Regions from separate parts of the Mesorhizobium sp. WSM4806 genome, predicted to be linked through region 2. Evidence: riboswitches for the same ligand, from Rfam matches in the RefSeq annotation. Region 2 holds a riboswitch; each other region holds the start of a gene.

Region 1 (3,267 bases), on a different contig from region 2:
TCCATCGCCAGGGCCTGCTCTACGCGCAGGAATATGGCTGGGACGAAACTTATGAGGCGCTGGTCGCCGAAATCCTCGGCGCTTTCGCCAAATCCTACGATCCGAAATGGGAACGCAGCTGGATCGCCGAGCGGGAAGGGGAAGTCGTCGGCTCGGTCTTCGTCGTGCGCCAGTCGGACGCGGTGGCGAAGCTGCGCCTGCTCTACGTCGAACCCTCGGCGCGCGGTCTCGGCATCGGCAGGCGGCTGGTCGAGGAATGCATCCGCTTTGCCCGTGCCAAGGGCTACAAGACGTTGACGCTGTGGACCAACGACGTGCTCACCTCAGCGCGCCGCATCTACGAGGCGGCCGGGTTCAAGCTGGCCAATCAGGAACGCCACCACGCCTTCGGCAAGGATCTGGTCGGCCAGAACTGGAACCTGGAGTTGTAGCGTCTTTCCCTACTCCCCTTGTGGGACAAGGGGAGTAGGCAAGATAAGGCGGAGCGCCTCGACACTAGTCTCCAACACAAGTTGAAAACTGGCCCTTCCTCACCCGACCGGTATCCAGACTTCCAGCCCGCCATTGCCGCTGCGCGGATCGAATTCGGGGCCGTAGCGCTCGAATTCGGGCGCGTCGGCAATCTTGTGCCCGGAGGCCGGCAGCCATTTGTTCCAGATCGTGTTGACCGTGCGGCGGATGGTCGAGATGTGGCCACGATGGGCGAACACGGCGTATTTCTGCATCGGCACGCGTACGCGCGAAAACTCCTTCGGCAGGTCCGAAAAATCGGACACCTCGACGCCGGCGATATAGTCGAAATTGCCTGCATCGTCGCCGTTGACGCAGACGCCATAGGCGACGTCGCCGACCTCGCCTGGAATGTTGCCGATATAGGGGCCGAACCGCTGCCACTGCATCGGGATGCCGGCGCTGGTTTCGCAGCTGTAGCGCTCGCCGAGACCGGCGATGAGGAACGGCCGGCTGGTTTCGAAACGCGGCGGCTCGAGATTGGTGAGGAAGGACTGGTCCATCAGGATCGGCTCCACGAGATCGAGGTTTTTGAGCGAGCCTTGCGCGCGCACCAGTTCCGGCGTGGTGCCGAACTGGTCGCGGAAGGCACGGGTGAAAGCCTCATGCGAGGCATAGCCGGCGTCGAGCGCGACCGAGAGGATGTCCGGTGCGCCGGCGGCGAGCCTGCGCGCCGCCTCGGTCAGGCGGCGAGAACGCAGGTAGCCCATCACCGAACGTCCGGTCGCCGCACCGAAAGCCCGCGTCACGTGAAAGCGCGACACGCCGCTGCTGTTGGCGACATCGTCGAGCGAGATGGCCTCCGGCAGATGGCTTTCGACGAACCACAGCGCTTTCTCGGTCGGGTTCATATGGCTCCTCGCTGTGGGACTGCGCATTGGCCAGGTCATGGTATCGCTTACTGGTGGAGGCAGTTTGATCGAAATTGCGCACCGCGCAATGCGACGGTGATCGGCAAGCCGAAAGCGTTGGGCGAAGGGGTTGACAGGCGCAGGCGTTGTCTTTTAAGTAGTAACGTTATTACATTACGAGATTCGGTATGCTCGTTCTGACAAGACCATTGCTCGCGGGGCACTCCGGAACCCGGAAATTTATTGCGCTGGGATTGGCGGAAAACTAGGGTGGCTGACTGATGGTCCCCAAGCCGAAAGGCGAGGGGTGAAAAGGGAACACGGTGAGATCTTCGGATCGAGGCCGTGGCTGCCCCCGCAACTGTAAGCGGCGAGCAAAATCCGAAATGCCACTGGCCAAGGCTGGGAAGGCAGGATGGCGCAAGGACCCGCGAGCCAGGAGACCTGCCATCGCACGAGTTGACCGGACGGGGTGTGCCGGGAGGAGACGTGGACATCGGTCTTGTCGGCCGGTCCAGCTTCCTTCCGTCGCCATTTGAGAAAGTGACGGTAAGTTGGATGCCTGCCAGCCTCTTCTTGAAGCGCGTGAACTGAGCGCCACGGCGAATGGCCAGCGCCTGGTCAGTGCGGTCAGCCTTTCCGTCGCGGCGGGAGACCGCCTCGCCATCATCGGTCCCAACGGCGCCGGCAAGACGACGCTGCTGCGCATGCTATGCGGCACGCTGCGTCCGAGCGCGGGAGGTGTGAGATTTTCCGGACGCCGGCTGGAGACATTTCCGGCCGCCGAGCGGACGCTGCACATGGCGGTCGTCGGCCAGACCGATCAGCCCGATCCGCGGCTTGCCGTGATCGACTACGTCGGACTTGGGCGGGTCCCGCATGCCGGCTGGCGACGCAGGAGCGAGCAACGCGACGTCGTCGTCGAAGCGCTTCGCAGAACTGGCCTGCTGCCGCTGCTCGGCCGCACGATCGGCTCGCTGTCGGGTGGTGAGCGGCAACGCGCCCAGTTGGCGCGCGCCATCGCCCAGGAGCCGAAAATCCTGTTCCTCGATGAACCGACCAATCATCTCGATCCGCGCGCCCGCAGCGAACTTCTCGAACTCGTATCGCAGCTTGGCATGACCGTCGTGGCGGTGCTGCATGATCTGTCGCTGGTCACGCCATTTGCCACCAGGGTCGCGGTGATGAACGAGGCCCGGCTGCAGGCACTCGCCGGTCCGCGCGAGGCGCTGACCAAGCAGTTGATCCGCGAGATTTTCGGCGTCGACGTGCTTCGGCTGCGCCATCCGACTGGCGCGCACGCTGCTGCCGCCGCAGGAACTGCCGATCGGCATCATCACCAGTTCGGTCGGCGCTTTCTTCGTGGTCACCATGCTCATTCGCAATCGTTCATGATGGGCTGCCATGCACACTTGCCGGCTTCTGGCACAATGCCGAGTCTTTGGACTGACCTCTGGGACCGGCGCAGCGCGCCGAACCGCCCGTCGAGATTTTCACCGGCAGGATCGGCCATCATGTGCGATGGGCCTGCACGAGATTGGCTCCACCTTCTCCCCTTGTGGGCCCCCTTGTGGGAGAAGGTGGCCGCGAAGCGGCCGGATGAGGGGTGCTCCAGCTTGGAACCGACAGCGCTCCGGCCAGCACCCTCAACCGTCTCGGCGCTGCGCGCCGATCCACCTTCTCCCACAAGGGGAGAAGGCAAGAACTGCGCCATGCCCCGGCATCGACCCGGTTCACATGCCATTAGTATATCTGGACCACTATGCGGTCGCTTAGCTTGCAGCGAGCTTTCCTTGCTTTGCGCCAGGCGCCGAACCGGAGGAACTGTGTTTGGTCACGAAATCATCGAGGCAAGCCGCCCAGGCGCCCGAATCGACCGAGCTTGCCACGCTGGCGAAACTGGCGG
Region 2 (3,267 bases):
AGCGCGGTGGTGCGTGCCCATTATATGCCGCTCTATTCGCGGCTTGGCCCCTACCCGCTCGCCCTGCTCGACAACGCCGCCGTGACGCGCAAGCGCAAAGTCTTCGAATATTGGGCGCACGAAGCCTCCTTTCTGCCGGTCGAAACCTATCCGCTGATGCGCTGGCGCATGGAACGGGCCGAGCGCGGCGAGGAAATGTATAACGGGCTGGCCAAGTGGGGCCGCGAACGCGCCGCCTACATTGAAGACATTTATCGCGAGGTCGTCGAACGCGGCCCGATCGCCGCTTCCGCCCTGGAGGGCCAGAAAGGCTCAGGCGGCTGGTGGGGCTGGAGCGACGCCAAGCACGCTTTCGAATGGCTGTTCTGGGCCGGCCGCATCACCACCGCGTCGCGTCGTGGCTTCGAGCGGCTTTATGATCTGCCGCAGCGCGTGCTGCCGCCGGCGACACTTGCCCTGCCGGTGCCCTCGCCTGAGGATGCGCACCGCGAATTGCTGCGCATCTCCGCCCGCGCCCACGGCGTCGCCACAGCAGGCGACCTGCGCGACTATTTCCGCCTCTCTCCCGCTGATATCAAAGGCCGCATTGAGGAACTGGTCGACGCCGGTGATCTTTTGCCGGTTCGGGTCGAAGGCTGGAGCAAGCAAGCCTATCTTCACAGGGACGCCCGTTTTCCGCGCAAAATCGAGGCGCGCGCCTTGCTCGCTCCGTTCGATCCGGTCGTCTTCGAGCGGGCGCGCACGGAACGGCTGTTCGACTTCCGCTATCGCATCGAGATCTACACCCCTGCCGAAAAGCGCCAATACGGCTATTATGTGCTGCCGTTCCTGCTCGGCGAAAGGATCGTGGCGCGCATCGACCTTAGGGCTGACCGCCGGGCCGGCGTGCTGCGCGTCCATGCCGCCTATGCCGAGCCCGGCGCGCCGCCGCAAACCGCCGCCGAACTTTTTGAGGAATTGCAGTTGATGCAGGGCTGGCTCGGGCTCGAACGCATCGAGGTGACGCCTGCGGGGGATCTGGGTTCGGCTCTCGCCGACATTGCGGCGTCGTAGACGTGCGTTGACACGACTGCCTCCACAAGCCTAAATCCGGTTCAGACGGTCTCCTCTCGGCAAAGGGAGGAGCCAAGAGGGAATGCGGTGCGAAATCCGATTTCAAATCCGCGGCTGTCCCCGCAACTGTAAGCGACGAGCCAAGGCCGATAACCACTGGGAAAATCCCGGGAAGGCGGCACCAAGGCGATGACCCGCGAGCCAGGAGACCTGCCGTCTAGGACATAAAAATCCGATCGCCTGGCGGGTTTTCCGGGCAAGGAGCCTGATTTGGAACGCGACAGCAGTTTTTCGGCTGAGACAGCGGGCGTATTGTCCGGCGATGATGATGCTCTGGCCGACGTCACCGTGATCGTCTGCGCCTCCTGCCGTGACGAGACCGGCTCCGACGGCCATCCCCGCGCCGGCGAATTGTTGGCCGAAGACACGCGCCGCGCCGCCTCTGGCGAAAATATCCGTATCCGCAGCGTCGAATGCCTCGGCAACTGCAAGCGCCGCCTCAGCGCCGCTATCCTGCGCGACGGCTGCTGGAGCTATGTCTTCGGCGACTTGACCGCGACCAGCGGCGCCGATCTCATCACCGGCGCAAAACTCTTCGCCACCTCGACCGACGGCCTCATCCCATGGCGCGGTCGCCCCGATTGCCTGAAGCGCGGCCTCGTTGCCCGCATCCCTCCCCTCGACCTTTCGAAGGACCAGATATGACCACTTCCGTCTCCCGCGTGCCCTGCACCGTCGTCACCGGCTTCCTCGGCGCCGGCAAGACGACCCTGATCCGCCATCTGCTCGAAAACGCCGGCGGCAAGCGGCTGGCCATCATCGTCAACGAGTTCGGCGACATCGGCATCGACGGCGAGATTCTTAAGGGATGCGGCATCGACACCTGCCCTGAGGAAAACATCGTCGAGCTGGCCAATGGCTGCATCTGCTGCACCGTCGCCGACGATTTCGTCCCCGCACTCGACCAGATCCTGTCGCTGACGCCCAGGGTCGACCATATCCTGATCGAAACCTCCGGGCTGGCCCTGCCCAAGCCGCTGGTCCAGGCCTTCCAGTGGCCGACGGTGAAGAGCCGGGTGACGGTCGACGGCGTCATTGCCGTGGTCGACGGACCGGCGCTGGCCGAAGGCCGCGTTGCCAACGACATGGACGCCCTGCAGGCGCAGCGCGCGCAGGACGAGACGCTCGACCACGACGATCCAGTCGAGGAGGTGTTCGAGGACCAGCTCGCCTGCGCCGACCTGATCATATTGTCGAAGAGCGACCTGATGGACGCCACCGGCTCGGCCCGCGCCAATGCCGTCATCGGCAAGCACGCCGCCCGCGCGGTGAAGATCGTGCCGACCTCGCAGGGCAAGGTCGATCCCTCCGTGCTGCTCGGCCTCGGCCTTGCCGTCGAGGACGACATCGAGAACCGCAAGACCCACCACGACGACGAGCTCGATCACGAGCATGACGATTTCGACTCGTTCGTCATCGATATTCCGTCGATCGCCAATCCCGATGAGCTGGCTTTGCGTGTCGCCACGGCGGCGGAGGAAGAAAACGTGCTGCGCGTAAAAGGCTTCGTCGAGGTCGGCGGCAAGCCGATGCGACTGTTGCTGCAGGCTGTCGGGCCGCGCGTCAACCACTACTACGACCGCGCCTGGACTGCCGACGACGACCGCCGCTCGCGCCTCGTCGTCATCGGCCTGAAAGGGCTGAACCGCCCGGCCATCGAGCGTATTCTCGCCGGCTGACCTCAGGCACGAGCTGCGATGCACATCCTCACCACTACATCCGCCTCGCTCGACGATCTCGCCGAGCCTGTCGATCTCAGGCAGACGCCTGCGGATGTCGTGGCGCTGTCCTTCACCGACAGCGACCTGGCCGGGCTGGCGGCGGCATGGCAGGCAGACGCGGATCGCCTGCCGTCGATGCGGTTGGCGGCCTTGCGCGACCTGCGCCACCCGATGTCCGTCGACCTCTGGATCGACAGCGTCGCCCGGCACGCCAGGGTTATTCTGGTCCGCATCCTCGGTGGTTACGACTGGTGGCGCTACGGCTGCGACCAGCTCGCCTCGACCGCCCGCGCGCACGACATAAAACTGGCGCTGCTGCCCGGCGAATGCCGCGACGAGGATCTGCGACTGATCGAATGCTCGACGCTGCCGCGCCGGGAGCTCGACGGCCTGCTCGGCTATTTTCGCGAAGGCGGCCCGGAGAATATGACGG
Region 3 (3,267 bases), on a different contig from region 2:
GCACGGCGCGCATGAACGGGTCGGGGCCGCAGCAGAAAATTTCGCGCTCGCGAAAATCGGGCGCCAGCAGCGGCAGCCGTATCGCGTCGATCCGGCCCATATGGCCGAACCAGCCCTCACGGCTGGACCGCTCCTCGATCATGAAGCCGAGCGTCAGGCCCGGCATGCGGCTGCCGAGCAGCTCGAGCTCCTTGCGGAAGATGATCTCCTCGGGCTTTCGCGCGCAGTTGACGAAGCCGACATCTGTCCATGGCGCGCAGTCGTTCAGCCAGCGCAGCATCGACATCATCGGCGTCACGCCTGAGCCGGCCGAAATGAACAGATACTTGGCCGCTGGATGGCTGTGCAGCGAAAAGTCGCCCGCCGGCCCATAGGCCTTCACGTGAACGCCGGGCTTCAGATTGTCGAACATCCAGCGGGTGCCGAGGCTGCCGGCCTGCGCTTTCACCGTCACCGCGATCGAGAACGGCCTCGACGGCGAGGACGACAGCGTATAGGTCCGCATCATCGGGCCCTCGGTGGTCGGCAGTTCCAGCGTCACGAACTGCCCCGGTCTGTAGCGGAACCAGGTCTGGTTGTCAGAGCGGAAGGTGAAGGTCTTCACGTCAGGCGCCTCGTCGCTGACGCCGATGACTTCCAGCACCTGGAGCCTGTCGTTCCAGGGCGCCATCTCGTCGAGATGGCGGTAGAGGCCAAGGTCCGTCATCGCATTCATCCCCTTGACCTCGTTCAGGCGACGCTGCGCAGCGCCGGCCGCCCGGCCTCGGCAAGGCGCGGCCCGATGAAGGAGGCGTACCATTCGACGAACTGGATGACGCCGCCCTCATGCAGTTCCGAATAGGGGCCGGGCTCATAGGCCGGCGACAGGATGCCGAAGGCGTTTTCCTCGACAATGCGACGGTCCTGGTCGTTGGTCTCGGTCCAGACATGGGTGAGTTCGGCGAGGTCGTAATCGACGCCTTCGACCGCGTCCTTGTGGACAAGCCATTTGGTGGTGACGGCCGTTTCCGTGGCACTGATCGGCAGCACGCGGAAGGTGACGGCATGATCGCCGAGGATATGGTTCCAACTCGTCGGATAGTGATAGAGCAGCAGCGAGCCGATACGGTCGGTCGAAACGCTGTCGGAAAGGTTCTTCTTCACCGCGCGTCTTCCCGTCATCGTGTAGCTGACGGCGTCGCGCAGCAGCGGCGCGCGGGTGGCGCGATACTGCCCGGCCGGATCGATGCGGAACTTGCTCGGCAAGCCCGCCGCCTCGCATTTCGCCCAGTGCGCGAGCATCTCTGGATCGCTGTCGGCGCCCTGCACGCCGGTGACGGTCGGCGCTTCCGGGAATGTCTTGCAGAGTTCCGGATGGTTGCCGGCGCAATGGTAGCACTCGCGGTTGTTCTCCCAGACGAGCTTCCAGTTGCCCTTCTCGACGATGGTCGATTCGAAGGCGATTTTTGCCTCGCGCAGCCGGTGCGGCAGGAGGTAAGGCTCGATCATGGCGCGCATCGGCGCGAAGTCGGCCGGCTCGTTGGCCAGGCAGATAAAGATGTAGCCGCCAACGCTTTCGCAAGCCACCGGCTTCAGGCTGAACTGGCTCTTGTCGAAGCCGTCTGCCATCTGGCGAGCAAACAACAGCCGGCCGTCCAGCTCGTAGGTCCACTGGTGATAGGGGCAGACCAGCTTCGCCGCAGTGCCCTTGTCGGCATTGCAGACACGGCTGCCGCGATGCCGGCAGGAATTGTGGAAGGCATTGATCTTGCCTTGCTGGTCGCGGACCAGCACGACCGGATAGTCGCCGATCTGGGCGGTGATATAGCTGCCAGATTTCGGCAACTCGCAATCGTGGCCGATGAACAGCCAGTCGCGATACCAGATCAGCTCCATGTCGAGCTTGAAGAAATCTGGATCGGTGTAGAAGGGCTGCTCGAGCGAATAGCCTTGCCTGCGGCCGTGCAAGAGCCTCAGCATGTCGTTGCGCGCGTCCATGTCCTGTCCTCGTGTAAGGACTGAACTGGTGGTGATGGAGGGAGGACCGTTTGCACGCCGGCGACAGGGCCGGACGTGCATCATCCACCTCTTGACCGCCCACCGCGATCAGTCGAGTCTGAAAATCTCGGGCTGGTTTCCGGGCTCTGGAGTGTCCTTGCGGACTCGTCGCGACACCTTCCCAGGCTTGTGGCCCAGTGGTCTCCCGTTGCGACTTGAACTCCACCACCGTTGCGGGGGCAGCGCCGGGTTCTGACCGGCTTCCCAATTCTCCGCTTCGTCGTCACCAAGCGGCACCTGAGATGGCGTGATCTAATCATGCCGGCCGGCTGACTGCCGGCATGAAAGCGACATCGTATCCATGCGGCGCGACACCGCCGGCGAAACCTGCAGGTTTTTATCTGCAGGGCTGAAACCCGCTTTGTCGGCGGCCATTGTCGGCTGCCGTGACATCGAAACCGACCCGCGGCGGAGACCAGGAAGGTTAACAGTTTACAAAAGTGACTATTAGCCGCTTCTAAAATCGAACCGAACGGTTCGTTTCTGTTGACAATGCGTGCAGCACGCAGTGAACGCAGATCCGCCAATCCGTCAAATCGTCGAACGGCAAATTTGGCATAAGATATTGAAACGAACCATAAAACCATAGTGGTAGATGCCTCTGGTACAATTTCAAGGTGTAGATTCTTGTTCCACACGGAACAACTTCGTGATTGGAATCCGCCGAATGGCCTTCCCACATCGGGGCTATCCGAACGACGCGCGCATCCTCCCAAGACACGCCGCTAGACGGACTGAAGACCAAGATACTGGAGTACTAAAATGAAAAAGATCGCTCTTGCTGCCGTCGCCGCTCTGGCCATCACCGGCAGCGCCTTTGCCGGCAGCGACCATTATGGGTCCAACGCCGCCAACCAGCCGGCCGTCGCGGTCGACAGCTCGTATACGGCCTCTGTCCAGACGCCGGCTCACGCTGAAAAGCAGCCCGTTGGCCAGGGCGCCAACCGCAACCTTTTCGGCAACAATTAACAGCTGGTCCCAAACAGCAAAGTGGCGGTCCGCCGCTCGGGATCTGAGGAACTCAGGAGTATTTGAAATGAAGAAGCTCATTCTTGCCACCGCCGCCATTGTGGCCATCTCCGGCAGCGCTTTTGCCGGCAGCGACAACTTTGGATCGAACGGCGCCAACCAGCCGGCCGCTGCGGTCGACAGCAACTCGTACACGGCTTCGTTTCGGAATTCGGCTTCGGCGCAGAATCCGGTTCCGGCTGACGAGAAACCCGTCAACGG

What was found. A riboswitch is a leader RNA that binds a small molecule or an ion and turns the genes downstream of it on or off. The one in region 2 is predicted to bind cobalamin.
Region 1: it holds a riboswitch for cobalamin, as region 2 does, so the genes downstream of both, AC0L2M_RS18030 (ATP-binding cassette domain-containing protein) here and AC0L2M_RS04430 (DUF1636 family protein) in region 2, are expected to answer to the same signal.
Region 3: it holds a riboswitch for cobalamin, as region 2 does, so the genes downstream of both, AC0L2M_RS25850 (aromatic ring-hydroxylating oxygenase subunit alpha) here and AC0L2M_RS04430 (DUF1636 family protein) in region 2, are expected to answer to the same signal.

What each region holds. Positions count from the first base shown of each region.
Region 1 is NZ_JBVVQZ010000011.1:103,610-106,876, reverse strand. Features, by position in the region: gene AC0L2M_RS18040 (bifunctional helix-turn-helix transcriptional regulator/GNAT family N-acetyltransferase) at 1-431, shown strand, start outside; gene AC0L2M_RS18035 (AraC family transcriptional regulator) at 531-1,361, opposite strand; cobalamin riboswitch at 1,627-1,827, shown strand; partial or broken gene AC0L2M_RS18030 (ATP-binding cassette domain-containing protein) at 1,916-2,365, shown strand; partial or broken gene AC0L2M_RS18025 (iron ABC transporter permease) at 2,652-2,756, shown strand; gene AC0L2M_RS18020 (EAL domain-containing protein) at 3,192-3,267, shown strand, end outside.
Region 2 is NZ_JBVVQZ010000002.1:375,969-379,235, forward strand. Features, by position in the region: gene AC0L2M_RS04425 (winged helix-turn-helix domain-containing protein) at 1-1,053, shown strand, start outside; cobalamin riboswitch at 1,083-1,285, shown strand; gene AC0L2M_RS04430 (DUF1636 family protein) at 1,324-1,758, shown strand; gene cobW (cobalamin biosynthesis protein CobW) at 1,755-2,792, shown strand; gene AC0L2M_RS04440 (cobaltochelatase subunit CobN) at 2,811-3,267, shown strand, end outside.
Region 3 is NZ_JBVVQZ010000019.1:40,264-43,530, reverse strand. Features, by position in the region: gene AC0L2M_RS25855 (FAD-binding oxidoreductase) at 1-706, opposite strand, end outside; gene AC0L2M_RS25850 (aromatic ring-hydroxylating oxygenase subunit alpha) at 730-1,977, opposite strand; cobalamin riboswitch at 2,091-2,293, opposite strand; gene AC0L2M_RS25845 (hypothetical protein) at 2,290-2,412, opposite strand; gene AC0L2M_RS25840 (DUF680 domain-containing protein) at 2,800-3,006, shown strand; gene AC0L2M_RS25835 (DUF680 domain-containing protein) at 3,074-3,267, shown strand, end outside.